4 regions of the Curtobacterium sp. DN_7.5 genome follow, and region 4 is predicted to be linked to each of the others. Evidence: predicted binding sites of a transcription regulator. Region 4 holds the regulator's gene; each other region holds the start of a gene.

Region 1 (7,271 bases), 1.7 Mb from region 4:
GGCGAGGAAGAGTACTGCGGCGAGGAGCAGGCGGCTGCGGCCTGGTGCCCCTCGGCGGAACCGGCGCAGCAGTGCCGGCCCCGGCGGAGTGATGGAACCCACGGATGAGCCTCTCGTTCGGATGTCGAGGACCCTAGGGAGTTTTTGTGTCCCCCGTGTTTCCACCACGTTCCCTGGAGAAATCGTGCCGTAACCGTGATGCTGCTCAGGAACGGGAGCCACTCCTGGTCCGGAATGCGCGTGCACCCCCGCGCGTTACCATTGCTCATCCGGAACCCGTTGCTGCGTTCCCGGTGTCTCGACCACTTCAGGTGCCGCCCGCACGGCACCCCGCCCACGAAGGGGACTCATGGACCAGCCGGATCCGTTCGGATTCATCGGACTCACGTACGACGACGTCATGCTCCTGCCCGGACACACCGACGTCATCCCGAGCGAGGCGTCCACGACGTCCCGGCTCACCAAGCGCATCCAGGTGCACGTCCCGCTGCTCTCCGCGGCGATGGACACCGTCACCGAGGCCCGCATGGCGATCGCGATGGCGCGCCAGGGCGGCATCGGCATCCTGCACCGCAACATGTCCATCGCCGACCAGGCCGCGGCGGTCGACAAGGTCAAGCGGTCCGAGTCGGGCATGATCACCAACCCGGTGACCACCACCCCGGACGCCACCGTGGCCGAGGTCGACGCGATCTGCGGGCAGTTCCGCGTCTCCGGCCTGCCGGTGGTCGAGGGCGACGGCAAGCTCGTCGGCATCATCACGAACCGCGACATGCGCTTCGTGGCGCCCTTCGAGCACCAGACCACGCTCGTGCGCGACGTCATGACGAAGGCGCCGCTCATCACGGCCCCGGTCGGCATCGACCCCGACGACGCCGTCGCGATCTTCGCCGAGCACAAGATCGAGAAGCTCCCCCTCGTCGACGAGTCCGGTCGGCTCAAGGGCCTCATCACGGTCAAGGACTTCGACAAGAGCGAGAAGTACCCGGACGCCACGAAGGACGACGCGGGACGCCTGCGCGTGGGCGCGGCCATCGGCTTCTTCGGCGACGCCTGGCAGCGCGCGACCGCCCTGCTCGAGGCCGGCGTGGACGTCCTCGTGGTCGACACCGCCAACGGCGAGAGCGAAGGCGTGCTCGACATGGTGCGCCGCATCAAGGCTGACCCGGCGTTCGCCGGTGTGGACGTGATCGGCGGCAACGTGGCGACTCGTTCCGGCGCGCAGGCGCTCATCGACGCGGGTGTCGACGCCGTCAAGGTCGGCGTGGGCCCGGGCTCGATCTGCACCACGCGGGTCGTCGCCGGTGTCGGCGTGCCCCAGGTCACCGCCGTGTACGAGGCTTCTCTCGCCGCCCGCGAAGCCGGTGTCCCGGTCATCGCCGACGGCGGCCTGCAGTACTCGGGCGACATCGCGAAGGCCCTCGTCGCGGGTGCCGACACGGTCATGCTCGGCTCGCTCCTCGCGGGCACCGACGAGTCCCCCGGCGACCTCGTCTTCGTCAACGGCAAGCAGTTCAAGGCGTACCGCGGGATGGGCTCCCTCGGCGCACTGCAGACCCGCGGCAAGAAGACCTCGTACTCGAAGGACCGCTACTTCCAGGCCGACGTCCCCTCGGACGACAAGCTCATCCCCGAGGGCATCGAGGGCCAGGTGCCCTACCGCGGCTCCGTGGCGAACGCCGTCTACCAGCTCGTCGGCGGGCTCCGGCAGTCGATGTTCTACGTCGGCGGCCGGACGATCCCGGAACTCAAGGCCCGCGGCAAGTTCGTCCGGATCACCCCGGCCGGGCTGAAGGAGTCGCACCCGCACGACGTGCAGATGGTCGTCGAGGCGCCGAACTACAGCCGCTGACGCAACCAGCGCCGAACGCCCCGTTCCTCGTCGAGGAGCGGGGCGTTCGCGCGTCCGGAGCCGATCAGTTGTGCACCTGCTCAGATTCATCACGGCTCTGTAACGAAACATCCAGGGGTGGATGATCGTCACACGGGCGAAACGTATCCGCTCTAGCTTTCTCGACATCCCACGCGGAGGACACCGCGCTCGACCCGATGCGGTCCGGCCCCCCGCGCAGAGAAAGGGCTCCACGGATGATCAGAACCACCCGTGCCACCTCGGCACTGGCAGTGGCGGGAGTTGCAGCGCTCCTGCTCGCCGCGTGTTCCACCACCTCGGGCGGCAGCGCCCCTTCGGAGTCCGCCTCTGGCGGCGCGAAGAAGGACCCGGCCGCGAGCTGCAAGGCTCCGGACAACCCCAGCACCGATGCGCTGAAGATCGGCACGATCCTGCCGCTCACCGGCTCGCTGGCGTACCTCAACCCGCCCGCCGAGTCCGGCGTCGGCCTCGCGGTCGAGGACATCAACGCCGCCGGGGGCGTGCTGGGCAAGGACGTCTCGATCAGCCCCGCCACCGACTCGGGTGACAGCAACGACATGACCGTGTCGAGCGCCGCAGCCACGAAGCTCGTGAACGCGAAGGTGCCGGTCGCGATCGGTGCGGAGTCCTCGTCCGTCACCCTCAACGTGATCGACCAGCTCACGAGCAACTGCATCGTGGAGATCTCCCCCGCGAACACCGCGACCGACCTCTCGGGCTACTCGTCGTACTACTTCCGGACCGCTCCGCCGGACTCGGTGCAGGGCTCGGCGCTCGGCCAGCTGGTCACCGGTGACGGCAACGCCAAGGTCGCGTTCCTCGTCTTCAACGACACCTACGGCACGGGCCTGCGCAACTCGGTCCAGGCCGCGGTGGAGGCCTCCGGTGGCCAGGTCGTCTACGGCGGCAAGGGCAAGGGCCAGGAGTTCCCGCCCGGACAGACGACGTTCTCGTCCGAGGTGACGGCCGCGCTCGACTCGAAGCCGGACGCGATCGTCGTGCTCGCCTTCGACGAGACGAAGTCGATCATCCCGGAGCTCAAGGCGCAGAACGCCGACATGTCGAAGATCTACATGTCCGACGGCAACACGGCGGACTACTCGAAGGACTTCGACGCCGGCACCCTCACCGGCGCCCAGGGCACCATCCCCGGCGCCTCGCCGAAGGACGACCTGAAGAAGCGCTTCGCCGAGTTCTACAAGACGTCCTCGGGCAAGACGCTCGCCGACTACTCGTACGCGGCCGAATCCTACGACGCCACCGTGCTCGCGGCCCTCGCTGCCGTGAAGGGCAAGGGCACCGACTCGGGCACCATCCAGGCCAACATGGCCGCGGTGTCCGGCGCCGACGGCGGCACCGAGTGCTCGACCTTCAAGGAGTGCTCGTCGCTCCTCGGTGACGGGAAGGACATCCACTACACGGGTCCGTCCGGCATCGGTCCGTTCGACGACAACAACGATCCGTCGAGCGCCTACATCGGCATCTACAAGTTCGACAAGGACAACAAGCCGGTCTACCAGAGCGCCATCCAGGGCTCGGTGAAGTAGGTCCGACCAGTACGACTGGCCCCGAGTCTCGGCTGTACGCAGCCGAGACTCGGGGCCAGCGTCGTGTCTCGTGGCGGATGGCGCGAGATCTGTCGCCGGGCGCGAGACTCGCCTCCGCGGACACGGCCGGGAGGCACGACCCGCCCCCGTCGGGTCAGGCCGGGTCCGCCAGCGGGGCGGCCTGGGCACGCCGGCGCGAGGACCGTGCGGCGGCGAAGCTGTCCACCGTGAGCACGACGAGCGCCAGCCACACGATCGCGAAGCCCGCCCACCGCTCGGGCGGCATCGGCTCGTGCTGCACGACCACCCCGACGAGGAGCTGCATCACCGGTGCGAGGTACTGCGTCAACCCCAGGGTCGACAGGCTGACCCGCCGGGCCGACGAGGCGAAGAGCAGCAGCGGCACCGCGGTCGCCGGGCCGGTCAGCACCGTCACGACGACGTGCCCCCAGCCCTCGCTCGTGAACGTCACCCCGCCACCGAGGCCCGTCACACCCATCACCAGCAGCGCCGCCACCGCGAGCGGCAGCAGCCACACCGTCTCGATCGTCAGCCCGCTCAGCGCGTCCACCGTGCCCCCGACCCGCTTCTTCACGAGTCCGTAGAGCCCGAACGAGAACGCGAGCGCCAGTGAGATCCACGGCATCTGCCCGTACCCGACCGCGATGACCACGACCGCGACGACGCTGATCCCGACCGCGGCCCACTGCGCCGGACGCAGGCGCTCCCGCAGCACGACGACGCCGAGCGCGATCGTGACGAGCGGGTTGATGAAGTAGCCGAGGGCGGCCTCGACCGTGTGGCCGGTCGTCGTCGCGGCGACGTACACGGTCCAGTTCACGAGGATGAGCACCGCGGCGAGCCCCATCACGAGCATCACACGGCGCTGGGCGACCAGGGAGCGGGTCCGGAGCCACGACCGCGTGACGACGATCGCGACCGCGCAGAACACCAGCCCGAAGACGATCCGCCACGCGACGATCTCGACCGCGCCGGCCGGGGACATCGCTGCGAAGAGCAGCGGCATGAGTCCCCACAGCCCGTACGCGACGATCGCCTGCACGACACCGACGGATGCCTCGCTGCGGGCGGGCTGGGCGGGCGTCGGTTCGGTCACGGAACCATCCTAGGAAGCCGCGCCGACGCTGAGGCCCGGCACCGTGCCTCCACCCATCGGCACGGCCGCCGCGTCGCTGGCGCGTCGCGTCGGAACCGGCGACGTGGGCCCGGGCCGGAAGCGCAGCGGACGCACGAACGCCCCGCCGGCCTGGTGGCCGACGGGGCGTTCGCAGTGTGGCTGGACTCAGCGCACGACGACCGCGAGGACGTCGCGGGCCGAGAGGACCAGCAGGTCCTCGCCCGAGTACTTGACCTCGGTGCCGCCGTACTTGGAGTAGATGACCTTGTCGCCGACGGCGATGTCCAGCGGGATGCGGTTGCCGTTGTCGTCGACGCGGCCCGGGCCCACTGCCACGACCTCGCCCTCCTGGGGCTTCTCCTTGGCGGTGTCCGGGATGACCAGACCGGAAGCGGTGGTCTGCTCCGCCTCGACCTGGCGGATGACGATGCGATCCTCGAGCGGCTTGATGCTGACGGCCACGGTGACCTCTTCTTTCTCGGTACTGACTCGGTACAGATGGGAACCGGGTTGGCACTACGCACAGGAGAGTGCCAACGCCAACTCTAGGGGGTCCGCTGGCACTCGGTCAATCCGAGTGCCAGCGCGGTGGACCCGGTGCTGCACCTGGGAGGATCGGAGGATGGACGCCGCCGAACTCGCCCAGCTGCTCACCCCCGAGGGGATGGCCCTGCTCGACCGTACTCCGAGCGTGTCCGACGGCGGCGAGATCGTCCGGGTCGTCTCGCGGCTGCGCGCCGAGGGGCACGACCCCGGGCTCGTCGCGGCCGTCCTGACCCAGGCGAAGCTCCGGCAGAAGGCCGGCGCGAAGTTCGGACCGTTCGCCTCCCGCATGCTCTTCACCGAGGCCGGGCTCGAACAGGCCACCCGCCTCCAGGTCGCGGCGCAGCACGCCGGCCGGTTCGCCGCGGCCGGACTCACCCGCGTGGCCGACCTCGGCTGCGGGATCGGCGGGGACGCGATGGCGATGGCCGCGCTCGACCTCGACGTCACCGCCGTGGACCGCGACGAGGTCACCGCGGCGGTCGCGACACACAACCTCGCACCGTGGGATGCCGCGCGGGTGGAGCTCGGCGACGCCGCCGACTTCGACCTCACGCGGGTGGACGGTGTCTGGATGGACCCCGCGCGCCGGACCCCCGGCCACGGCGCCACCCGACGGCTCGCCGACCCGGACGACTGGTCGCCGTCGCTCGACACCGTGTTCGCCGCCGCCACCACGACCCCGACGGGCGTCAAGCTCGGGCCCGGCATCGACCGCGACCTCATCCCCGACACCGCCGAGGCGCAGTGGGTGTCCGTCGACCGCGAGGTCGTCGAACTCGCCCTCTGGTTCGGCCCGCTCGCCCGTCCCGGGGTGCGCCGAGCAGCGACGGTCATCGGAGCGCACGGCACGGCGGAGATGACCGGGGAAGCCGATGCGCCCGACGTCGAGGTCGGTGGACTCGGTGCGTACCTCTACGAGCCCGACGGAGCCGTCATCCGCGCCCGGCTGATCGGGGACCTCGCCCGGGCGGTCGACGGCCGCATGCTCTCCGACGGCATCGCGTACGTGACGTCGGACCGCGCGGTGACCACGCCGTTCGCGCAGGGGTTCCGCGTGGTCGACACGATGCCGCTCGACGTGAAGCAGCTCGCCGCCCGGCTGGCCGCGGACGACGTCGGCACGGTGGAGATCAAGAAGCGCGGGGTCGACGTCGACCCGGCGCAGTTCCGGAAGCGGCTGCGGCTGCGGGGACGCCGTTCCGTGACGCTCGTGCTCACCCGCCTGGAGGGACGTCACACCGCGGTCCTCTGCGAGCGGCTGGGTGCGGTGGCCGGTTAGGAACCCGCTGGACGACGACGGCCCCCGCGTGTGCGAGGGCCGTCGTCGTGCTGGTCCGGGAGGGCGGCGGTCAGAGGATGAACGCGCCGGTGCCCGAGGTGTCGTAGGAGTCGTACGAGCTTCGCGTGGCGATGGAGAAGGCGATGAGCGCGCCGACCCCGAGGATCCACAACCCGGTGAGGACCCAGCCTCCGATGATCCCGGCGAGCGCGAGACCTCGGCCGCCCTCGCCGGTCTGCTTGATCTTCCCGAGGGCGATGTGCCCCATGATCGCGCCGGCCGGGCTGGTCAGGATCACGATCGGCCAGATGAGGATGCCGGCGTAGGCGAACACGATCGACAGGATCGCGAGGGTGCTGGTCTTGGGTCGCTGCGCGTAGGGCTGGTACCCCGTGGACGCGTAGGGGCCCGAGTACGGCTGGGCGCCGTACTGCGGCGGGGCGTACTGGCCGTACTGCTGCTGGCCGCCGTACTGCTGGCTGCTGCCCTGCTGGTCGCCGTACGGCGACTGGCTGCCGGACTGCTGCTGGCCCGGTGCGGCGTACGGGTTGCCCGGCGCGGCGTACGGGTTGCCCGGCGCCGCGTACGGGTTGCTCGGCGCCGCGTACGGGTTGCTCGGCGCCGCGTACGGGTCCTGCTGCCCGTCGGTCCCCGAGCGCTGCGCCCACGGGTTCTCGGGCGGCTGCGGCGCACTCGGCGGCTGCGGCGCGCTCGGAGCCGCCCCCGGCGCGGACGTCGGATCGGACGCACGGGCGCCGTCTGGCTGCGACGATCCCGGTCGGCCGTCGTCAGCCTGCCCGTCGGACTGTCCCGGCCGCGGCCACTGGTTCTGATCGGACACCGTGTCCACCCCTCCCGGCGCCGCTCGACCGACGCCGGACCCCATCG
Region 2 (7,271 bases), 1.3 Mb from region 4:
CGTGCTGGCGATCGTGGCGCTGACCTCGCGGACCCGTGCCTCGTCGGCGAGGAACGGCACCGAGTCCGCCTGCGCGATGATCACCGCGAGCGAGTGTCCCACCACGTCGTGCACGTCGCGGGCGATCGCCGCACGGATGCGTTCCGACTCCGCGACGTCGATGGCGCGGGTGGCGGTCGCCTCGGCCTCGGTGGCCACGGCCTCGGCGCGGGAGCGGGCCTCCTCGGCGTGGGCGCGGCGCTCGGACTCGCGGTCGCGGGACCGGAACGCGCGGACCGCCAGGCCGCCCGCCCACACCGCCAGGAGTGCCGCGGCCGGTGCCGCCATGGCGAGGAAGGCCTGGTCGCGGGGACCGTTCACGAGCACCGCGAACCGGAACCCGGTGACGGTGAGGTAGAGCGTCGCGCCCACGCCGGCGACGAACGCCAGCAGTCCGGAGAGGACGACCTCGGCGCGGGTGCCCACGATCGCGCTGGTGCCGATCACCACGAAGATCGCGAGGTCGACGAGGGACGGCCGTTCGCCGCCGGCGACCTGGACGAAGCCGAGCGTGACGACCAGGAGCATCGCGACCGACGGCGAGATCCGTCGCACCGCGATGGCACCGGCGGCGGCGACCACGGCGAGGATGCTGGCGTGCTCGAGCTCGAGGTCGACCGGGGCGAGGAAGGCGAGCGCCGCGACGACCGCCCAGACCACGTCGACGACGATCGAGCGCGTGGCGAGCGGTCGGATGAACGTGCGCCCTTCCGTCACGGCTCCGATCATCGCACGGGGTCGTGCGCCGCTCGGCCGTGGGCCGCGTCGCTCCCGGTGCTCACGCCACCGGGGACATCGCGATGAGTGCCCACGCGGTGACGGCGACGATCCCGGCGCAGACCGACAGGGTGGCGATGACGTGCTTGATCGAGGAGTCCATGGTGTCAGCCTGGGGGACCGACCACCCGTCGGGCATCGGGCGGGCGGCCGAAGCGCATCCGTCCCGAGGACGAACGGGTCGTCCCCCCCGCCCGCCGTCGTGGGACGCGCCCCGGGGTCAGACCACGACGGACCCGAGCATCCGGTGGGCGATCGAGACGGACTCCCCGCTGAGCGCCGACAGCGGGGACGAGAGGAACGCGACGAGGTCCGCGATCTGCTGCGGGCTCGACTCCCCGCCCGCACCGTGCTGCACCTGGGCCGCCGGCTCGTCGGTCACGGTCCCCGGGTTCACCACGTTCACGCTGACGCCCGACCCGGCGAGTTCGTCGGCGAGGTTCTTCGCGATCACGTTCGCGGCCGTGTTCCGGAGCGACGCGGTGATGTTCCCCGAGATGTAGGCGTTCTGGCCGCTCACGACGACGACCCGGCCGAAGCCGGCCTCGCGCTGGTGCGGGACGACGGCGTTCGCGACGCGCAGGAAGCCGAGTGCCTTGCCGTCGATCGCCGCGGCGACCTGCTCGGGGTCGGACTTCCGCGCGGGGTCGAGGGTCCGTGCACTCGGAGCCGCCGTCACGACCAGGACGTCGATGCGCCCGTGCCGCTCGACCACCGTCGCGACCCCGGCGTCGACGGACTCCTGTGACGCGGTGTCGATCACCACGCCGTCCTCGTCGTCCCCGGCGCTGCGCGAGGCCACGACGACGGTCGCCCCCTCGGCACGGAGACGGTCCACGACCGCGCGGCCGATGTAGCCCTTCCCCCCGACGACGAGCGCGACACGATCCGAGAGCTGCAGGTCCATGCGCTGCACGCTAGCCGAACAAGGAGGAGTCGTCCCACGGAACGCGCGCGTCCCGTGCTCCCGTGCAACGAACGGACTGGAGGCGCGGTGCCAGCCGGCACCGCGCCTCCAGTCCGTCTTCCGGTCACCGCCTGGTCGTCGCGACCGTCCCGGTGTCGTCCGCCGGTTCCGGCGGCGGCGCGAAGACGCCGTCGTACAGCCGGACCGCGCTCCACCCGGCCACGAGCGCCGCGGTCCCGAGGACCGACGCGACCCAGGGCACCGCACCCGACCACGCGGCCGGGGCGGCGACCCAGGCGAGGAACGACCCGACCGTGCTGCCGGTCGCCCCGAGCACGAGCGCGACCCGGCGGTCGAGGCTCGTCACCGTCAGGCCGGCGGTGACGACCGCGATCGCGAGGAGCGCGTTGAGCAGTCCTGCCATCGCGCCCCCGGGCCTACTCGGAGGTGCCGCCGGCGACGGCGAGCTGCTGCGAGCCGGTGCCGACCGCGACGTCGATCTTGCGCGGCTTCGCGGACTCCTTCACCGGGATGGTGATGCTCAGCACGCCGTTGTCGTACGCGGCGGTGATGCGGCCGGCGTCGAGGTGGTCGCCGAGCGTCAGCTGCCGGACGAACGTGCCGGGCTGCCGCTCGCGTGTGATCCACTGCGAGCCCTCGGGAGCGCCGAGGGTGCGCTCGGCACGGATGGTGAGGACCGAGCCGTCCACGTCGACGTCGACGCTGCCCGGGTCGATGCCGGGCAGGTCGACGTCGAGGACGAAGTGGTCCCCGGTGCGGTACAGGTCCATCGGCATCGAACGCGGCCCGCCGGCGCTCCCGAGCAGGGAGCCGGCGAGGCGGTCGAGCTCGCGGAACGGGTCGAAGTTCATCGTCATCGTCGTCAACTCCTTCGTGGTGTTCTGTGTTGAGTCCCCTCGACTCAACTGCTTCTGTTCTAGCACTCGAACCCAGAGAGTGCCAACAGATCGCTCAGTGTCAGCTGGGAGTCCGGCGGAGAGCGACAGCGGATGCGGAAGGCCCCGCGACGGCTGTCGCGGGGCCTCCGGTCGTGCGGGGGTCGGGTCTACTTGACGACGACCGTGACGTTCGGGCTCGTGCTGGTCGTGAGCTGGTCGGTCCCGGCGAAGACGGCGTGCAGCGTGTGCGTGCCCTTCTGCAGCGGCAGCGCCACCGTCACCGTGCCGGACTTCACCGTGACCGTCGCCAGGCGCTTCGAGCCCTGGTAGATCCGAGCGGTGCCGTTCACCGTGACCCCGGTCGCCTTGACCTGCACCGTCGCCTTGCCGGCGCTGTACTTCACGGCCGTCCGCGACGGGGTCTTGGCGACCTCGAACGCGGTCGCGCTGGTCGTGGCGGAGGAGGCCCCGGCGAACGCCGAGGTGCTCGTGAACGTGGCGGAGAGCGCGTGCTCGCCCAGTGCCAGCGAGGCCGGCAGGGTCAGCGTCGCCGAGCCCGCCTCCAGGTCGACCGTCCCGAGTGCCGTGCCGCCGTCCGAGAAGGTCACCGTCCCGACCTGGGTGCCGATGCCGCCGTCGACGGTCGCGGTGACCGTGGCGGGCTTCGCGGTGCCGAGGGTCTGCTCCGGGGCCGAGACCGAGAGCTTCGTGGTCGTGGCCGGCAGGGCCGCGTCGAGCTGGAAGCGGTCGACGGTCGACCCGATCGGGGCCGGGTCGGCCGAGGCCGTCGGCTGGAGCGTGACACCGCAGTCGGACACCTTGCCGTGGGTCACGGCGGCGTTCGGCGCGGAGCAGTCTCCGGCGCGGATGTCGTGCACGTCGAGTGCGTCGTCCGTCACCGAGACCTTGACGTACGTCCGCACGTGCTCCTGGTTCTCGACCGAGTTGGCCCAGTGGCGCTTGCCGGTCGGGTCGAGCGGGTCCGCACCGTAGCCGCCCTTGGTGGCGTCCGGAGCGGTCAGGTCGTAGTACTTCGAGCCGGATGCCGAGTTGGCGGTGATGTAGATCACGCCGCCGGGGCCGGAGAAGACCTCGGGGGCCGCCGGCTGCTCGTCAGGGTTGGCCTTCTTGCCGTTCTTGATCGCGTAGCTGCGGGAGTACGAGTGGTCGTGGCCCTGCAGGACGATGTCGACGCCGAGGTCCGAGAACGCCCGCGTGAAGTCGAACCGTCGCTGCTGGTTGTCGGCGTCGTTCGCGTGGTCGGCGGGCGAGTAGATCGAGTGGTGGTAGACCAGCGCGGTCCACTTCGCGTCGTCGCCGTAGCGGTTGATGACGTCGCGGACGTACGACACGTGTGCCGCGTCCGAGCCACCGGCGTAGGCGTTCGAGTTGATGTCGATGAACAGGACGCCCTTGTAGGTGTACCAGTAGTCACCGCCCGAGTTCGCGGTGCTGTTGCCGCCCGGGTAGAAGTCCGGGACCTTGAGCGAGTTCGGGACCTGGTTGTGCTGCTCGTACGCCTTGCCGCCGACGTCGTGGTTGCCGATCGTCGAGGCCCACGGGTACTGCTTGAGCACGTCGCTGCTGTCGGCGAACGCGCCCCACTCGTACTCGTTGTTGGCGTGCTCGACCTGGTCGCCGCCGGAGACGAGGAGCTCGGCCGCGGGGTCGTTCCGGGTCGCGTACTCGAGCGTGTCCGCCCAACCCGCGCCGTCGTCGTCGACGAAGCCCGACGAACCGATCTGCGGGTCGCCGAAGAACAGGAAGTCGAAGTCGCCGCTGAAGCGCTTCGTCGTGAAGGTGTACGTCGACGACCACGCCGAGCCGTCCGCCGCACCCACGTGGTACGTGTAGCTCGTGTTCGGCTCGAGGTCGCTGATCGTCGCGTGCGCGTTGATGTAGCCGGACTCCGCGGCGATGCCGGCGATGCTCTTGGTGTCGGAGTCGGTGGTGCTCGTGTCGGCCGCGGTGTTGGCGGCCTTCGAGGCGGCGATGGTCTTCTTGGCGCTGGTGAAGGCGCCGTCCGCCAGGTCGGCGGTCTTCTCGATCTCGAGCGACTGGTCGACGTTGGTCGGGAAGTACCAGGAGGCGATGCGCTGGCTCTCGGTGGCGCCGACGCCCAGCAGGACGTGGATGGGGCCGCCGGTCGAGATGTTCGTGGTCGGGGTCGTCGGCGCAGCCGTCGCCGTACCGGTGCCCGTGAAGGCCGCGCCGGCGACGAGCGCGGCACCCAGGACGGCCCCGCCGAGGCGGAGGGTCGTGCGACGCCGTGCGGGCGTGCTGGACAGGAGACTCATGATCGTGATCCGTTCAGGAACGAGAGGAACGTGCACGGGAGACTCTGGGCGCGCCGTGGAACCCCTCGGTGAACGCTGTGTGTACGGACAGACCCGGTTTGCTGAGGACCGTCACAGGGTCGCGACGACGGCGCTGAGGCTGCCGCTGCCTCAGCCGGCGGCGAGGCGCTGCACGAACCAGATCATGCCCATGACGAAGACGCCGGCCGTGATCGCCCCGGTGACCCAGAGGGACGCGATGTGGGCTCGGCGACGCAGCAGCGCGAGCGGCGGGAACACGATCGCGATGATCGCGAGCTGCACCGCTTCGATCCCGACGTTGAAGATGAGGAGCGACACCAGGAGCTGCCACGAGAACGCCTCGTGGATGCCGAGCGCCCCGGCGAACCCGAGCCCGTGGACGAGCCCGAACGCGAACACCACCGCGAGCCGGGACCAGCCCGAGCGGTCGAGGGCGAACCGGCCCTCGGTGCCGACGGCGAGCTCGTCCGCGCGGGAACGGCGACGCCAGAGGCGCCAGAGGTACCAGCCGGCGACCGCGGCGATCGAGAGCGCGATGAGTGGCTCGACGACGATCGACGGCGGGCTCACCACCCCGAGGGCGGCGAGGATGAACGTGATCGAGTGCGCGACGGTGAACGCCGAGGCCGTGTAGACGACCTCCCGGAGTCGCCGGGACCCGGCGATCAACGCCACCAGGAACAGGATGTGGTCGATGCCGGTGAGCAGGTGCTCGGCGCCGAGGGTGAAGAACTCCCAGAACCGCTGCCCGGCGGACTGCTCGGTGGAGAACGACGGGCTGTCCGTGGCCAGTGTGGCGGAGCCCTGCTTGCCGTCGACGTCGTACGTGACGATCGTCTTCGTGCCGGTGACGAACGACTCGTGGTCCGGGAAGAGCGTCGAGGACACCACGTGCCCCGAGTCGGTGCGACCGGGGTCGGGGCAGGTGAAGTCCGCCGTCACCTCGGCGTACGGGACCTCGTCCTGCATGTCGACCGTGACCGTCGGCTCCAGTTCGCCCACGCACGCCCGGCCGCCGGAGGTCACGGTGAACCGGTCGAGGACGTACGCGCCGAGTGACTCGAGGTGGGCCTCGGCGGTCTTCCGCATCCCGGGGAAGTCCCCGTCGTCCCACGCGGCCTGGCCCGCCCGGTAGAACGGGTCGTCGTGCTCGCTCGTCCCCACGGACACGAGCATGAGGTCGTACTCGAGGCCGAGCCGCGCGCGCACGGTCCCCGCATCCCTCGAGTCGACGTGCGCGTAGACGACCGAGCTGAAGCCGTGCGCCGACGCCGGGCCGCCGAGGGCGAGGAGGCCGACGACGGCGACGACGGCGAGCAGCACCGCGGCCACGATCCGGTGTCGGAGGATCGGGGTGCGGTGCGGGGAGCGGGTGGTTCCGGGGGTCACCGGGCAGACGATCTCCGGTCGAGGCAACCGGCAGGTGAACAGTCGGCGACCGGTTGCCGACCGACCGCGGATCAGCGCGCCCACGCCTCCCGCAGGTGCCGCGCGTCGTGGTTCCATGGTCCGGCCCTGCTCGCCCCGTCATGCCCGGAGGCCCCACCGTGAACCGCATCCGCTCCCGGACGCCCGTGCTCGCGTGTGCGCTCGCCGTGACCGTCGCGGGCGCGCTCCTGCTGACGGCGTGCTCGTCCGGTCCGAGCGGGGAGGCCGGAGGGGTCCCGACCACCCGGTCCTCGTCGTCGGACGCCGCCGGCACGCTCGGCGCCGGCTTCGTCGACCCGAGCAGTCCCCCGTCGCCCGAGGCGACGATCAGTCCGGCCCCCGGCTCCTGGGACGGCACCCACCCGCCGGCCGACTACGACGTCGTGCTGCTGTCGCCGGGGGAGTACGGCGCGGGTGACGATGCCCAGACCGCGACGCTCGCATCGGCGGTCCGGAGCTGGGCAGCCGCCGAGGGGGTCACCGTGACCGACGTCCAGCCCGCATCCGCCGACGGCATGACGGACGCCGTGCTCCAGGCGGTCGCGGACCGGGCCGACCTCGTCATCAGCGTCGGGAACGCGATGGTCGACCCCGTCGCAGCGATCTCGCCGAGCGCGCTCCACCAGCAGTTCCTCGTGCTGGGCGCGGAGATCGCCGAGCCCACCTCGAACGTGACCGCCGCCGACTGGACCGGGGCGGGGTTCCGCGGCGAGGGGCTCGGGGCCTCGAGCCACCACGACCCCTCGACCTTCACGCCCGAGCGTGCTGGGCGGGCACTGCGCGCGGGGGTCGCCGCTCTGCAGCACGACCTGAACGGCACCGTCGTCTGGGTCGACTGACCGGACCCCGCGAACCGTCCGAACGGTTCAGTGCGCGAAACGTCCAAAGTGCGAACAGTTCGTT
Region 3 (7,271 bases), 1.8 Mb from region 4:
TCACCGGTCCACGGCCGCTCGGTGCCGGCTTGACGCAGGACGGCGTACTGGTCCGGGGAGAGCTCCTCGCGCCACTGGGCGTCGGACTTGTCGACGTTGTATGCCATGTGTTCCTCCTGCTCCTGTCGCCGCTGTGGACGGCCACCTTCAGTAAACTCGCGCCGATGTCCGAGCATTCCGTGCACCGCGCCCGCTGGGGCCGTCTGACGACGGACGAACTGTACGGCATCGTGGTGCTCCGGAACCGCGTCTTCGCCCTCGAGCAGCGGGTCACCGCCGAGGACTTCGACGGCCGTGACCGCCAGCCGGACACCGAGCACTGGTGGTTCGGAACCGACACCCGAGCGGTGGGGTACCTCCGGCTGGTCCGACCCGCCCCCGGCGAGCCGCACCCGGACGGCGCCGTCCCGCCGGCGTGGGTGATCGGCCGGGTCGCGACGGACCCGGCGCACCGCGGGCGGGGGATCGCCGGGCGCCTCGTCGCCGCGGTCCTCGACGAGCACGGCGACGAGCCCTTCGTGCTGCACGCCCAGGAGTACGTCGCCGGACTGTACGAGCGTCACGGCTTCGTCCGGTTCGGCGAGCCCTACGAGGAGGCCGGCATCCGGCACGTGGGGATGCACCGGCCGTGACCACCCGTGACCGCTACAGCGCGTACGCGGACCGCATCGCCGGGGTGTCCCCGACGTACGCCGCGTGGGCACGGTCGCTCGACGACGGCCTCGTCGCGCTCCTCGACGAGGTCCCCGAACAGCAGCGGCAGCCGGAGCTGGTCTTCGCGGTCGCCCGGCGGCTGGGCGCCGACCCGACGGATCCGGACGCGCTCCGCGCACTCGGCCGGGAGGCACGACCCGCCCTGGTCGAGCATCTCCGGTCCGCCACGGTGCAGGCCAACGACCCACGTCGGCTCGCCCCGGTCGTCCCGCTCGTCGCGGCGCTGGCCGCGCGGATCGGGCGCCCGCTCGGCCTCGTGGACGCGGGTGCCGCGGCGGGGCTCTGCTCGGTCCCGGACCGCGTGACGCTCGACTACGTCGTCCCCGGACGGCCCGACGGCGCCGAGCTCCGCGCCCACGGGCGCACACCGCGCCCCGGTGTGCGGGGCCGCGAAGTCGGTCCGGGGGCGCGGTCCGAGCGACTCCGGATGCACACCGCCGTCGGAGCTCCCGCCGTCCACCTCGTCGCCGAGGCCACCGGGACGGTCCCGGCGCCGGCCGACCGCCCGATCGTCATCGGCGCGCGGGTCGCACTCGACCCGAACCCGATCGACCTCGCCGAGCCGGGCGCGTTCGACCGACTCGTCGAGGCAGTCCCGCCCGAGGCGACGGACCGCACCGCCCTGATGCGCGAGGCGGCGTCGGCGGCGCTCGCCGTGCCTCCCGTCCGGCTGCGGGGGAGCCTGCCCGGTGACCTGGACCGCGCACTCGACCACCTGCCGGACCACTGCGAACCGGTGGTGCTGACCACGGGGACGCTCGTGTACGTGCCTGGCGCGGACCGGCAGCGCGTCGTCGACCGCATCGAGGAGCGTGGCGTGCACTGGATCGCGCTGGAGCGCACCGGCATCCTGTCCGGCGTCGCGGCGACGCTGCCCGCCGGCGTCGACCCGGCCGACCCGGACGCGTTCGCGACGGCCTCGCTGGACGGCGTGGCCATGGCAGTCTCGGACCCGTTCGGCACCCGGGTGCGGTGGCTCCGCGACCCGAACCTGTGACCCGGGTTCGCGACAGTCCAGCACCGTGCCAGGGTCCGGCAGGACCGCACCCCTACGATGACCGAGACCCGTGCCCAGCCCCGCGATCGGACCCGCAGTGACCGCCACCCCCGCAGACGCGCTCAGTGAGCTCGACCTGCACGTGCTCACCTTCGAGCACGACCGCGCGCGGCACGACCGGACCAAGGAAGCGGAGATCCGGGTCGAGTTCGACATGTCGCCCGCGCGCTACTACCAGGTGCTCGACCGCGTGATCGACTCACCGGCGGCGCTCGCGTACGACCCGCAGCTGGTCACCCGGCTGCAACGACTCCGGCACGCCCGTGTCACGGCGCGGGCGGGGCGCAGCTTCGCGCTCCCCGGAGGCGCACCAGAACCCCGCGAAGAGGACCGATGACCGAGAGATTCCCCCGAGACCGGTTCGACGACGTCACCGACGGGCCGCGCGTCGGCGCGCACCGCGGCCCCCAGCGTCGGGGCCGCGGCTGGATCGTCTTCGCGTGGGCTGCGCTCGCCACGGGGGTCCTCGTCGGGATCGGCGTGCTCGCGCTCGGGCTCGCGACCGGTGGGGACTCCTTCGACAGCACGTCGGGCACCACCACCACGTCGTCGCCGACGGCTTCCGCGTCGGGCCGGCCGTCCTCGTCGCCGTCCTCGTCGTCGTCGTCCTCGTCCTCCGCCGGCACCGGATCGTCCTCCGGTGCCACCGCGGCGACGTCGGCGCAGCAGGGCACCACCACGGTCGTCGTGCTCAACGGCACGAACACGACCGGCCTCGCCGGTCGCGCGAGCACCGCGCTCAGCGGCGCCGGGTGGAGGATCACCTCGACGGGCGACGCCGGGACCACCGGGACGACCCAGACGATCGTCTACTACCGTTCGGCCGCGTCCGCCGCGGTCGCGCAGGGCATCGCGAAGTCGCTCGGGACGACCGCGGTACAGCAGTCCGCGGCCTTCCCGAACGCCGACGTGAGTGTCGTCCTGGGGGCCGACTACACCGGCTGACACGCATTCCGGCGTGCATTCGTGACGAACGTGTTTCCGGCTCGTTGCGATTGCACGGAACGGGCGTGAAACAACGTCACACCCCTTGTCGAAACCGATTCCGTGCGCGAGAGTCGCTGGCGAGGTGCCGCACCGACGGCGCCGCCGATCGCAGCAGCACCACCGCAGGGAGCAACAATCATGGCCAACGGAACGGTCAAGTGGTTCAACGCCGAGAAGGGCTTCGGCTTCATCACCGTCGATGGGGGTGGCCAGGACGTGTTCGTGCACTACTCGGCCATCGACATGTCGGGCTACAAGGTCCTCGAGGAGGGGCAGGCGGTCACGTTCGACGTCGGCACCGGCTCGAAGGGTCCGCAGGCAGAGAGCGTCCGCCCCGCCTGAACCACTGCACTCCGCAGAACGCGCCGTCCCCGCCGGGGGCGGCGCGTTCGTCGTGTGGTGTGGGGCCTGCGTGACGGGGCACGACCCGGGAAGACGAGCCGAGCCTCCCGGCTGTGTTGCACTCGCACCCGTCGAGTGCCAGAATCGGCGTTGGCACTCGCTCACGCTGAGTGCCAGCACGACCCCCATGACGACGTCCGGGAGGGACGAGAAACTCACATGGCTAAGATCATTGCTTTCGACGAGGAGGCCCGTCGCGGCCTCGAGCGCGGCCTGAACACCCTGGCCGACGCCGTGAAGGTGACGCTCGGCCCGCGCGGCCGCAACGTCGTCCTCGAGAAGAAGTGGGGCGCCCCCACGATCACGAACGACGGTGTCTCCATCGCCAAGGAGATCGAGCTCGACGACCCGTACGAGAAGATCGGCGCCGAGCTCGTCAAGGAGGTCGCGAAGAAGACCGACGACGTCGCCGGTGACGGTACGACGACCGCGACCGTGCTCGCCCAGGCGCTCGTCCGCGAGGGCCTCCGCAACGTCGCCGCCGGTGCCGACCCCGTGTCGCTCAAGCGCGGCATCGAGAAGGCCGTCGCCGCCGTCTCCGACCAGCTCCTCGCCAACGCGAAGGACATCGAGACCAAGGACCAGATCGCCGCGACCGCGTCGATCTCGGCCGCCGACACCACCATCGGCGAGCTCATCGCCGAGGCGATCGACAAGGTCGGCAAGGAAGGCGTCGTCACCGTCGAGGAGTCGAACACCTTCGGCACCGAGCTCGAGCTCACCGAGGGCATGCGCTTCGACAAGGGCTACCTGTCGCAGTACTTCGTCACGGACCCGGAGCGCCAGGAGGCCGTCTTCGAGGACCCGTACATCCTCATCGTCAACTCGAAGATCTCGAACATCAAGGACCTGCTCCCGGTCGTCGACAAGGTGATCCAGGCGGGCAAGCAGCTCCTCATCATCGCCGAGGACGTCGACGGCGAAGCCCTCGCGACCCTCGTCGTGAACAAGATCCGCGGCATCTTCAAGTCCGTCGCCGTCAAGGCCCCGGGCTTCGGCGACCGCCGCAAGGCCATGCTGCAGGACATCGCGATCCTCACCGGCGGCCAGGTCATCTCCGAGGAGGTCGGCCTCAAGCTCGAGAACGCGACGCTCGACCTGCTGGGCAAGGCCCGCAAGGTGATCATCACCAAGGACGAGACCACGATCATCGAGGGCGCCGGCGACGACGAGCAGATCGCGGGCCGCGTCCGTCAGATCCGCTCCGAGATCGAGGCGACCGACTCCGACTACGACCGCGAGAAGCTCCAGGAGCGCCTCGCGAAGCTCGCCGGTGGCGTGGCGGTCATCAAGGCCGGTGCCGCGACCGAGGTCGAGCTCAAGGAGCGCAAGCACCGCATCGAGGACGCCGTCCGCAACGCGAAGGCCGCTGTCGAGGAGGGCATCGTCGCCGGTGGTGGCGTCGCCCTCATCCAGGCGTCCGTCGCGCTCGACTCGCTCTCCCTCGAGGGTGACGAGGCGACCGGTGCGAACATCGTCCGCGTCGCGATCGACGCGCCGCTCAAGCAGATCGCGCTGAACGCCGGTCTCGAGCCGGGCGTCGTCGCCGCCAAGGTCCGCGAGCTCGAGTCGGGTCACGGCCTCAACGCCGCGACCGGCGAGTACGTCGACCTCGTCGCCGCGGGCATCATCGACCCGGCCAAGGTCACGCGCTCGGCGCTGCAGAACGCCGCGTCGATCGCCGGTCTGTTCCTCACGACCGAGGTCGTCGTCGCCGACAAGCCCGAGAAGGCCCCGGCCATGCCGGCCGGCGACCCCACGGGTGGCATGGACTTCTGATCCGGTCCTGACACGGAAGGGCCCCGCACGCAAGCGCGTGCGGGGCCCTTCCGCGTGCGGGGGGGGCGTGCGGCGCGGGCGGGGGCGTGCGGGCGGCGGAAGGTCACGACACCCCGTACGCCTTCCGCCGTCGGTCACGAAGTGTCGGTATCGCGCGCCCCGAGCGACTGTTCGTGACCGAGCGACACGATCCACCCGGGGAGTCGCGACCCCGTGCTGGCGGACAGAACTCGGGCACCAAGCAGTCTGGCTCCTGCACATCCCTGAGAAGCACGGTCGTTCTCCACACCGGAAGGCAGGCACGCTCGACTGGTCGGCGAACTCGTGAGCATCGGAACATGCGCCGAGCTCGACAACTCCCACCAGAATTCGATGCGGCAGTCTTCCGCACCGGTGACGCCCTCGCCGCGGGCGTGAACAGTGAACGTCTCCGGCGATCAGACCTCGAGCGGCCGACTCGGGGTGTCCGCGCGCCCGCCGGCTCCGACGACTTCGTGTCGGCGATCGCGATCGTCATGCGAGACGATCAGCACTTCAGCCACGTCACCGCGGCACGACTGTGGGGTGCTCCGCTCCCGCGCGCGGTGCAGGACGATCGACGCGTGCACGTGACGACCGTCGGGACGCTCCGGATGCGGCGCCCCGGTGTCGTCGCGCATCGAGCTGTGTCCGCGGAGGTGCGTGTCCTGAACGGCCTCCGTCTGAGCGCTCCCGCGTCCGCGTGGTTCGAGTGTGCTGGCGTGATCGATCGCATGGCGCTGGTCGCGGTCGGCGATCACATGGTCGGACGAGCGGGCTTGGCCACGATCGACGACCTCCGACGCGCGATCCGTCCGGGCAGCCCGCACGCTGTCGCGGCTCGACGTGCGGTCGAACTGGTGCGGGTGGGCTGCGAGTCGCCGATGGAGACATGGATGCGGATCGCTGTCATCGAGGCAGGCTTCCCCGAGCCGGAACTCAACATCGACGTGCACGACGCCACGGGTGCTTTCCTCGGGCGAGTCGACCTCGCTTGGCCGCGACTCAGGATCGCGCTCGAGTACGACGGCGAGCATCATCGCGAGCGGGACGTCTTCCAGCACGATCAGCGGCGGGACAACGGGTTCGTCGTGAACGACTGGACCGTCATCCACGCGACGGCGGCCGATGCGGTCCGGCCCGCGGTGTTGTTCGAACGACTACGGCAGGCGTTCGTCGCGAAGGGTGCCGCCCTGTGATCGAGATCGCTTGCCGTTCCGCAGCGGTCACGACGCACCGCGTGGCAGCGGGCAAGAGGTCACGTTCGGTCGCTTCGGCTCATCCACAGCGACGATTCGTGACCGCGCGGCGGTTCGGCGCGGGGTGTCGTGACCGCTCGGGCGTCGGCAGCGCAGCGGGCGCCGGCAGCGCGGCCGCGGCAGCGCTGCCGCGGCAGCGCGTCAGGCGGCGGGGGCGGCGTCCTCGGGCGCCGGGGGCGTCCAGTCGCGGGGGAGCAGGGGGAGCCACACCCGGAAGGTGGCGCCGCCGCCCTCGGTGTCGAACACCTCGACCGACCCGTGGTGCGCCTGCACGATGCCCGACACGATCGCGAGCCCCAGCCCAGAGCCGCCGGTGTCCCGCGCTCGCGAGGTGTCCGCCCGCCAGAACCGCTGGAAGATCTTGTCGCGGAGCTGCGGGGGGATGCCCTCCCCGTGGTCGATGACGTCGATGTTCGCCATCCCGCGCTCCTCGTCGACCCCGATGCCGAGCTCGATGGGGTCGTCCGACGGCGTGAAGCGCATTGCGTTGCCCATGAGGTTGGTGACGACCTGCCGGATCTTGTTCTCCTCGGCGAGGACGATCGGCGGGCGCTTCGGCAGCACGACCGTGGGCAGCGGTGTCGTCTCGTCGCTCGGTGCCGCGTCGAAGCTCATGGCCCGGCTGCGTCGAGCCCGGAGTCGCGCGATCGTCTGGCGGGAGAACGCGATCGGACCGGTCGTGTTCGCGGAGCTCGGCCCCGAGGCCTCCGGGACCTCCCCGGTCTCCCCGAACGGCGAGCCCGGGGACGTGGGTGCCGGCCGGACCACTTGCGGCACGCTCTCGCCGGTCACGCTGTCCTCGACGAGCACCTGGATCTCGCGGTCGGGGTTCGACGCCATGGTGTCGAGTGCCGAGTCGCGGGCGATCGACACGAGGTCGACCGGACCGAGCTCCAGCGGCTTCGACTCGTCGATGCGCGCGAGTTGCAGGAGGTCCTGCACGAGGAGCCCCATGCGCTGGGCCTCCTTCTCGATGCGCTCCATCGCCTGCGCCACGTCCTCTTCCTTGCGGAGGGCGCCCATGCGGTACAGCTCGGCGTACCCGCGGAGGGACA
Region 4 (7,271 bases):
AGCCGCCCACGGCACGATCCGGTCGACGCCGATCTCGGTCGACGCCTGCACGGCCATCTCGTCACGGCCGCCCTTCGCGAGCGCCTGCACGAGGGTCAGGGTCGGTGACGGCGCCGGGACCACCTCGAGCGTGGCCACCTCCAGCACGAGCGCATCCCGCTCGGTGGACACGACGGGTCCGGACACCACGGTGCCGTCGCCGTCCCCGATCCACAGCGTCTCCCCGAGGCGCACCCGCGCGACGGACACCGCGTGCCGGCCCTCCGCACCGTCGAGGGTCACGTGCCCGCCCACGGTGACGCCGTCGAGCGACCCGACGAGGTAGAGCGACGCCATCAGAAGTTGAAGAAGCGGTCGCGGAGCTTGCCGAACATGCCCTGTTGGAACCGGGCGAGCTGGGGCTTCGTGGCCTTGTGCGACTTCGCGAGCTGCTCGACCAGCTGGCGCTCCTTGTGCGACAGCTTCGTCGGCGTCACGACCTGCACACCGACGCGCAGGTCGCCACGTCCGTTGCCGCGCAGCTTCGTGACTCCACGGTCCTTCAGGACGAGCACGTCGGCACTCTGCACACCGGGACGGATCTCGAGCTCGACCGGACCGTCGAGGCCGTCGATCGTCGTGGTCGTGCCGAGGATCGCGTCCGTCATGCCGACCTCGAGCGTTGCGAGCAGGTCGTCGCCGTCGCGGCTGAACACGTCGTGGTGACGCACCCGGATCTCGAGGTAGAGGTCACCGGAGGGGCCGCCGGCCGGACCGACCTCACCCTGGCCGGGCATCTGGAGGCGGAGCCCGGAATCGACACCGGCGGGGACGTCCACCGGGATCGAGCGACGGGCGCGCACGCGACCCTGCCCCTGGCACGTCGGGCACGGGTTCGGGATGACCGTGCCGTAGCCGCGGCAGGTGCCGCACGGCGCGCTCGTCACGACGTTGCCGAGGAGCGAGCGGACCTGACGCTGGATGTGACCGGAACCGCCGCAGATGTCACACGTGCGCGGGCTCGTGCCCGGAGCGCAGCACGAGCCGTGGCAGGTCTCGCACAGCACGGCGGTGTCGACCTCGACCTCCTTGTGGGTGCCGAAGACGACCTCGTCGAGGTCGACGTCGATGCGGAGCAGGGCGTCCTGTCCCCGCTCGGCACGGCTGCGGGGACCGGATCCCCGGCCTCCGCCGCCTCCGCCGAAGAACGCGTCGAAGATGTCGCTGAAGCCCGCGGCCCCACCACCGCCGAACGGGCTGTCGGCCTGCGGTCCGGCGTCGTACCGACGGCGCTGTTCGGGGTCGCTCAGCACGTCGTACGCGTGCGTCACGTCCTTGAAGCGCTCGGCGGCGTCCGGGCTCGGGTTCACGTCCGGGTGCAGCTCGCGCGCCAGGCGCCGGTAGGCCTTCTTGATGTCGGCATCGGAGGCGTCCGGCTGGACGCCGAGGACGTCGTAGTGGTCTGCCACGTATCCCTCAGAGTGTTTCGGTTCGGTCGGTCTGGAGGCCCGGTGCGGGTCGTGCGCGGGGGTCGCGCCGATCGCGGTGCGGGCCGGTCAATGTTCGCCCAGGAGCTTGGACAGGTACCGTGCGACGGCGCGGACCGCGGCCATGTTCGTGCCGTAGTCCATCCGGGTCGGCCCGAGCACGCCGAGCCGTGCCACCTCGCCGCCGGCGAGGTAGCCACCCGCGACGATGCTCGTGGCGTCGAGCCCGTACTCGGCGTTCTCGGCGCCGATGCTCGCCGCCACCGCGATGTCGTCCACCTGCATCTCGCCGAACAACCGGAGCAGGGTGACTTGTTCCTCGATGGCTTCGAGCACGGGGAAGAGCCCGCCGGAGAAGTCCTGCTCGCTCTTCGCGAGGTTCGCCGCGCCCGCCATCAGCAGGCGGTCCTGCCGGTTCGCGGCCACCTGCTCGATGAGGGTCGCCACGACGATCCCGGCAAGGGGCTGGACGTCGGGCCGGAGCTGCTGCGGGACCGCGCGGAGCGCACCGGGGACGTCCTGCAGGAGGAGTCCGACGGTCGCGCCGTTGACGACGCTGCGGAGCTCGGTCAGGGCGGACTCGTCGAGGGTGACGTCGCTCTCGACCACCCGCTGCTCGACCCGGGCGGTGTCGGTGATGAGCACGACCATCAACCGCGTGTCGCCGAGCCGGACGAGTTCGACGTGCTGGACGCGGGCGCGCACCAGCGAGGGGTACTGCACGAGCGCCACCTGGTTCGTGAGCTGGCTGAGCAGCCGCACGGTGCGTCCGAGGACGTCGTCGAGGTCGCCCGAGGCGCCCAGGAAGGTCTCGATCGCGTGCCGCTGCGCGCTCGACAGCGGGCGGGCCGCGGCCAGGTGGTCGACGAAGACGCGGTAGCCCTTGTCGGTCGGGACGCGACCCGAGGACGTGTGCGGCGCGACGATGAGCTGCTCGTCCTCGAGCTGGGCCATGTCGTTGCGGATCGTGGCGGCGCTGACCCCGAACGCGTGGCGGTCGACGATCGACTTCGACCCGACCGGCTCCCGCGAGGCGACGTAGTCCCGCACGATGGCCTTGAGGACTTCGAGGCTGCGTTCGCTGACCACTCGATCCCCTTCCGTTCGCGTTGGCACTCTCGTGTGTCGACTGCTGATCCTACGCCCGACGGCCGACAGGGCGGGACGGACGTCCGGCTGGTCGGTACGCTTCCCGCATGAGCTACGGACAGCAGCCCGGGGGCCCTGACGGCCAGCAGCCCGGGAACCCCTACGGACAGCAGCCCGGCGGGCCGGACGGCCCCCAGTACCCGCCGAACTACCAGGTCCCCCAGCCGATGAGCCCCGAGGACCAGCGGCTCTGGGCGACCCTGACGCACGTCGGCGCCATCTTCTTCAGCCTGCTCGTGCCGATCATCGCGTACCTCGTGCTGCGTGACCGCGGGCAGTTCGTGCGCGAGCACACGCGCCAGGCGCTCAACTTCCACATCACCGCGGCGATCGCGGGGTTCGTCGCGGGGCTGCTCACGGTCATCCTGATCGGGCTCGTCCTGCTGCCGATCATCTACGTGCTCGTGGTCGTCTTCTCGGTCATGGCCGCCGTCGCCGCGAACCAGGGACGCTTCTACAAGTACCCGCTCACGATCGAGTTCGTGAAGCAGTAGCCGCGTCCGTGGAGCAGTAGGTCAGTCGAGCAGCTCGCGGACCACCGCGTCCGCGAGCAGCCGACCCTGCCTCGTCAACTCGACCCGACCCCGCACCGCGGCCGAGCCGTCCACGAGACCGCGTGCGATGAGCCCCGCGACCCGGCCACGGGCCTCCCGGCGGAGTTCCGACGTGGCGAGCTCGCCGCGGACCCGCGCGGCGAGGAGCACGCGCTCGACGTAGCGCGTCTCCTCGTCGAGGGTCTCCCGGCCGGCCGCGGGCGACGCCCCCGACAGCAACCGGTTCGCGTACGCGGCCGGGTGCTTCACGTTCCACCAGCGGGTCCCGGCGACGGCGGAGTGCGCGCCCGGGCCGACGCCCCACCAGTCGTGACCCTTCCAGTAGGACAGGTTGTGCCGGCTCGCGTGTGCCTCGCCGCGCGCCCAGTTCGACACCTCGTACCAGGAGTACCCGGCCGCACCGAGGACGTCGTCGGCCAGCTCGTACATGTCCGCCGCGAGGTCGTCGTCGGGTGCCGGCAGCTCCCCGCGCGCCACCATGCGACCCATCGCCGTGCCCTCCTCGACGATGAGCGAGTACGCCGAGACGTGGTCGGGCGCGCAGGCGATCGCCTGGTCGAGCGAGGTGCGCCAGTCCGCGAGTGACTCCCCCGGGGTCGAGTAGATGAGGTCGAGCGAGACGTCGAGGCCCTGCTGCTTCGCGAGGTCCACGACCAACGGCACCCGCTCGGGGTCGTGCGTCCGGTCGAGGGTCGCGAGCACGTGCGGGACCGCGGACTGCATGCCGTAGCTGACCCGGGTGAAGCCGCCGGCGCGGAGCGTCTCGAGCGAGACGGCGTCGACGGAGTCCGGGTTGGCCTCGGTCGTGGCCTCGGCGCCGGGCACGATCCCCCACGTCTCGTCGATCGCCCGGAGGATCATCACGAGGTCCTCGGCCGGGAGCATCGTCGGGGTCCCACCGCCGAAGAACACCGTCGACACCGGGCGCCGCGGCACGCCCGAGCGCTCGAGGACCTCCGCGGCGAACCGGATCTCCTGCACGGCGTGGCCGGCGTAGTCGTCACGCCGGACCCCGCGCAGCTCCGACGCCGTGTACGTGTTGAAGTCGCAGTAGCCGCAGCGGACGCGGCAGAAGGGCACGTGCACGTAGACGCCGAAGGGGACCTCGCCCGCGTCCGGACCGGGGATGAGCAGCCCGTCCGACGGTGCGGGGTCGGCGATCGGCAGGGCACTCGGCATGGACTCCATTCTCGGTCATGATGGAGGCATGGAGCACCACACCGTCCCCACCACGGTGCTGTGGGACATCGACGGCACCCTCGTGCTGAACGCCGTGTCGCCGGGCAACCTGTACCACCTGGCACTCGAACGGGCGGTCGGCCGTGACCTCGCGCTGCGCGTCGGCCACCAGCACGGCCGGACCGACGCCGGCCTCATCGCCGAACACGTCCGCGCGCACGACTTCGACGACGCGCTCATCCCCACCGTCTCCGGGCACCTGCGCGACCTCACCGACGAGCGGTTCCGCGCCGGCGACCACCGGAAGCCGGCCCCTGGCGCCCGGGACCTCGTCCGGCGTTTCGCGGTCCTCGGCTGGCGCAACGGCCTGCTCACCGGCAACTCCGAGCACCGTGCGCGGGTGAAGCTCCGTGGTGCCGGGTTCGACCTCGATGCGTTCGACTGGGCGCACTCGTTCTTCGGCGACGAGGAGGTCGACCGGGCCGGGGTCACCGGTCGTGCGGCGGCGGCGCTGCGGGGCGAGCGGGCCGTCATCGTCGGCGACACCCCGCGGGACGGCGAGGCTGCGGACGCCGCGGGGATCCCGTTCCTCGCGGTCGCGACCGGGGTCTACGACGTGGAGGCGCTCCGGGCGACGAGCGCGGTCGCCGTGGCTCGGGACTGCGTGGAGGACGTGCGGGTCATCGAGGACGCGATCGCGGGTCTCGCGCCCCTGGGCTGAGCCGGGTCGGACCCGTCGGTCACCGCGAGCGCCGCCGGCGGGCGCGCTCCACGCGTCAGTCGCCGCGGAGCGCCGCCAGGTACTTCTCCGCCATCACGCGCTGCTGCCGCCGGAGCAACGGCGCCACGAGGCGCCACTTCCGGCTCGCCGGCTGCGAGAACTGCCGCAGCTGGAGCCACACCGACCCGTCCGACGTGCGCTCGACGACGAACGACTCCTCGCCCGAGAGCGGGTGCCCCTCGAGCGTGCCGTACGCGAAACCCTTGCGGTCCGGCTCGTCGATGATCGACACGACCCGGACCGGCGCGTGCACGGTCTGCCCGAACGCGTGCATCGTCAGCGTCGCGGTCGTCCCCGCCGTGAGGAGCGGCGTGCCGTCCGGCGCGAACCGCTCCACCTTCGGGGTCCCGATGGACGCGGGCGCGACCGGCACACCGTGCTCGTCGAACGTCACCGGGTTGTAGCGGACCTCGTCGTCGTCCGGCTGGTCGTCGACGTGCACGCGGATCCCGCTGCGCTCCTGGATCTGCCAGGACAGCGCCTGGGTCACCGCCGTCTCGAAGCGTGCGTCGCCGTGCCCGATCCGGGCGCGGGACTCGGTGGGCGCGAAGCCCTCCGGCGGGTAGGTCATGAGGTCCGACGCCTGGGTCGCGCCGACCGCGCCGTACGTCAGAGCGGTCCGGTAGCTGCCGCGGGAACTCATGCCGACCAGCCTACTTGGCGGTGCGCACCGTCACGACCCAGCTGCCACCGGAACGCATGCCGACGAGCCTCCTTGGCGGTGCGCACCGTCACGACCCAGCTGCCACCGGAACGCATGCCGACGAGCCTCCTTGGCGGTGCGCACCGTCACGACCCAGCTGCCACCGGAACGCATGCCGACGAGCCCCCTTGCGCGAGCGCAGACCGGCTGCACGCGCGCAGAGCGGCTGGGCTGGTGTGCCGCGTCGCCCAGCCCCGGACTGGAGGCTCGGATCGCCTCCGCCACACCGCTATCGTCGGTCCGTGCCCGCCTCGACGATCGTCCCTCGCCCACTGACGGGACGCACCCCTCGGGTGCTCGCCGCACTCACGGCGACCGCCTTCGCACTCGCCGTGGGCGCACGCATCGCCGTCGACCTGGTCGAAGCCCGCGCGTCAGGACCCGTGCAGTACACCAGCGTGCCGCCGGTCGACTGGTACCCCGTCGTCAGCACCACGCTCGCGCAGGTCGCCGTCGCGAGCATCGGTGCCGGTGTCCTGCTCTTCGGGGCGCTCCTCGTCGCTCTCGTCCGGCGGTCCCGGCGTCCCCGGCTCCCCTGGGTCATCGGCGCCTCGGCGCTCACCCTCGCGATCACCGCCACGGCCTGCTCGATCGAGGCGAGCACGCAGACGTCCTTCATCGGGATGACGGAGTGGACCACCTGGCGGACGGCGCTGGCGGGACTGGCTGCAGCGTGCCTCCCGGCCCTGTGCCTGGCGGCGGTGCGGACGCGCGCCACGCGCGCCCGCTGAACCGCTACTTCTTCTTCTCTTCCACGTCGCCCGAGAGCGCGGCGATGAAGGCTTCCTGCGGGACCTCGACCCGGCCGACCATCTTCATGCGCTTCTTGCCCTCCTTCTGCTTCTCGAGGAGCTTGCGCTTGCGGGTGATGTCACCGCCGTAGCACTTCGCGAGGACGTCCTTGCGCATGGCACGGATGCTCTCGCGGGCGATGATGCGAGCACCGATGGCGGCCTGGATCGGGACCTCGAACTGCTGGCGCGGGATGAGCTTCCGGAGCCGTTCGGTCATGAGGGTGCCGTACGCGTACGCCTTGTCGCGGTGCACGATCGCGCTGAACGCGTCGACCTGCTCGCCCTGGAGGAGGATGTCGACCTTGACGAGGTCGGCCGCCTGGTCGCCCGTCGGCTCGTAGTCGAGGGATGCGTAGCCCTGCGTCTTGCTCTTCAGCTGGTCGAAGAAGTCGAAGACGATCTCGCCGAGGGGCATCTCGTACCGGATCTCGACGCGGTCCTCACCGAGGTACTCCATGCCGAGCAGCGAGCCTCGGCGCGACTGGCAGAGCTCCATGATCGCGCCGACGTAGTCCTTCGGCGCGAGGATGGCTGCGCGGACCATCGGCTCGCGGACCTCGACGATGCGACCGCCGGGGAACTCGGACGGGTTCGTGACCTCGGTCACCGAGTTGTCCTCGTCCGTGACCTCGTAGATCACGCTCG

Evidence for each region. The regulator HrcA, encoded in region 4, represses chaperone genes, less so after heat shock. The targets are predictions, from matches to a motif close to TTNGCACTCGNNNNNNNCGAGTGCNAA.
Region 1: the regulator HrcA is predicted to act here: its motif matches at 5,116-5,142, upstream of groES (co-chaperone GroES).
Region 2: the regulator HrcA is predicted to act here: its motif matches at 2,661-2,687, upstream of MON03_RS00385 (Hsp20/alpha crystallin family protein).
Region 3: the regulator HrcA is predicted to act here: its motif matches at 3,251-3,277, upstream of groL (chaperonin GroEL).

Annotation. Positions count from the first base shown of each region.
Region 1 covers NZ_CP093378.1:3,349,387-3,356,657, forward strand. Annotated here, with positions in the region: gene MON03_RS15750 (branched-chain amino acid ABC transporter permease) at 1-93, opposite strand, end outside; gene guaB (IMP dehydrogenase) at 350-1,852, shown strand; gene MON03_RS15760 (ABC transporter substrate-binding protein) at 2,089-3,420, shown strand; gene rarD (EamA family transporter RarD) at 3,575-4,537, opposite strand; gene groES (co-chaperone GroES) at 4,724-5,020, opposite strand; gene MON03_RS15775 (class I SAM-dependent methyltransferase) at 5,181-6,383, shown strand; gene MON03_RS15780 (DUF4190 domain-containing protein) at 6,454-7,224, opposite strand.
Region 2 covers NZ_CP093378.1:79,402-86,672, forward strand. Annotated here, with positions in the region: gene MON03_RS00370 (sensor histidine kinase) at 1-756, opposite strand, end outside; gene MON03_RS00375 (SDR family NAD(P)-dependent oxidoreductase) at 1,037-1,723, opposite strand; gene MON03_RS00380 (hypothetical protein) at 1,848-2,147, opposite strand; gene MON03_RS00385 (Hsp20/alpha crystallin family protein) at 2,161-2,601, opposite strand; gene MON03_RS00390 (Ig-like domain repeat protein) at 2,790-4,919, opposite strand; gene MON03_RS00395 (HupE/UreJ family protein) at 5,070-6,329, opposite strand; gene MON03_RS00400 (type 1 periplasmic-binding domain-containing protein) at 6,488-7,207, shown strand.
Region 3 covers NZ_CP093378.1:3,184,722-3,191,992, reverse strand. Annotated here, with positions in the region: gene msrB (peptide-methionine (R)-S-oxide reductase MsrB) at 1-107, opposite strand, end outside; gene MON03_RS14840 (GNAT family N-acetyltransferase) at 165-632, shown strand; gene MON03_RS14835 (DUF2332 family protein) at 629-1,711, shown strand; gene MON03_RS14830 (DUF3263 domain-containing protein) at 1,809-2,108, shown strand; gene MON03_RS14825 (LytR C-terminal domain-containing protein) at 2,105-2,716, shown strand; gene MON03_RS14820 (cold-shock protein) at 2,897-3,100, shown strand; gene groL (chaperonin GroEL) at 3,320-4,939, shown strand; gene MON03_RS14810 (hypothetical protein) at 5,113-6,156, shown strand; gene MON03_RS14805 (sensor histidine kinase) at 6,358-7,271, opposite strand, start outside.
Region 4 covers NZ_CP093378.1:1,418,870-1,426,140, reverse strand. Annotated here, with positions in the region: gene MON03_RS06605 (16S rRNA (uracil(1498)-N(3))-methyltransferase) at 1-336, opposite strand, end outside; gene dnaJ (molecular chaperone DnaJ) at 336-1,448, opposite strand; gene hrcA (heat-inducible transcriptional repressor HrcA) at 1,536-2,555, opposite strand; gene MON03_RS06590 (DUF4870 domain-containing protein) at 2,663-3,109, shown strand; gene hemW (radical SAM family heme chaperone HemW) at 3,131-4,348, opposite strand; gene MON03_RS06580 (HAD family hydrolase) at 4,377-5,069, shown strand; gene MON03_RS06575 (DUF1990 domain-containing protein) at 5,125-5,772, opposite strand; gene MON03_RS06570 (hypothetical protein) at 6,075-6,563, shown strand; gene lepA (translation elongation factor 4) at 6,568-7,271, opposite strand, start outside.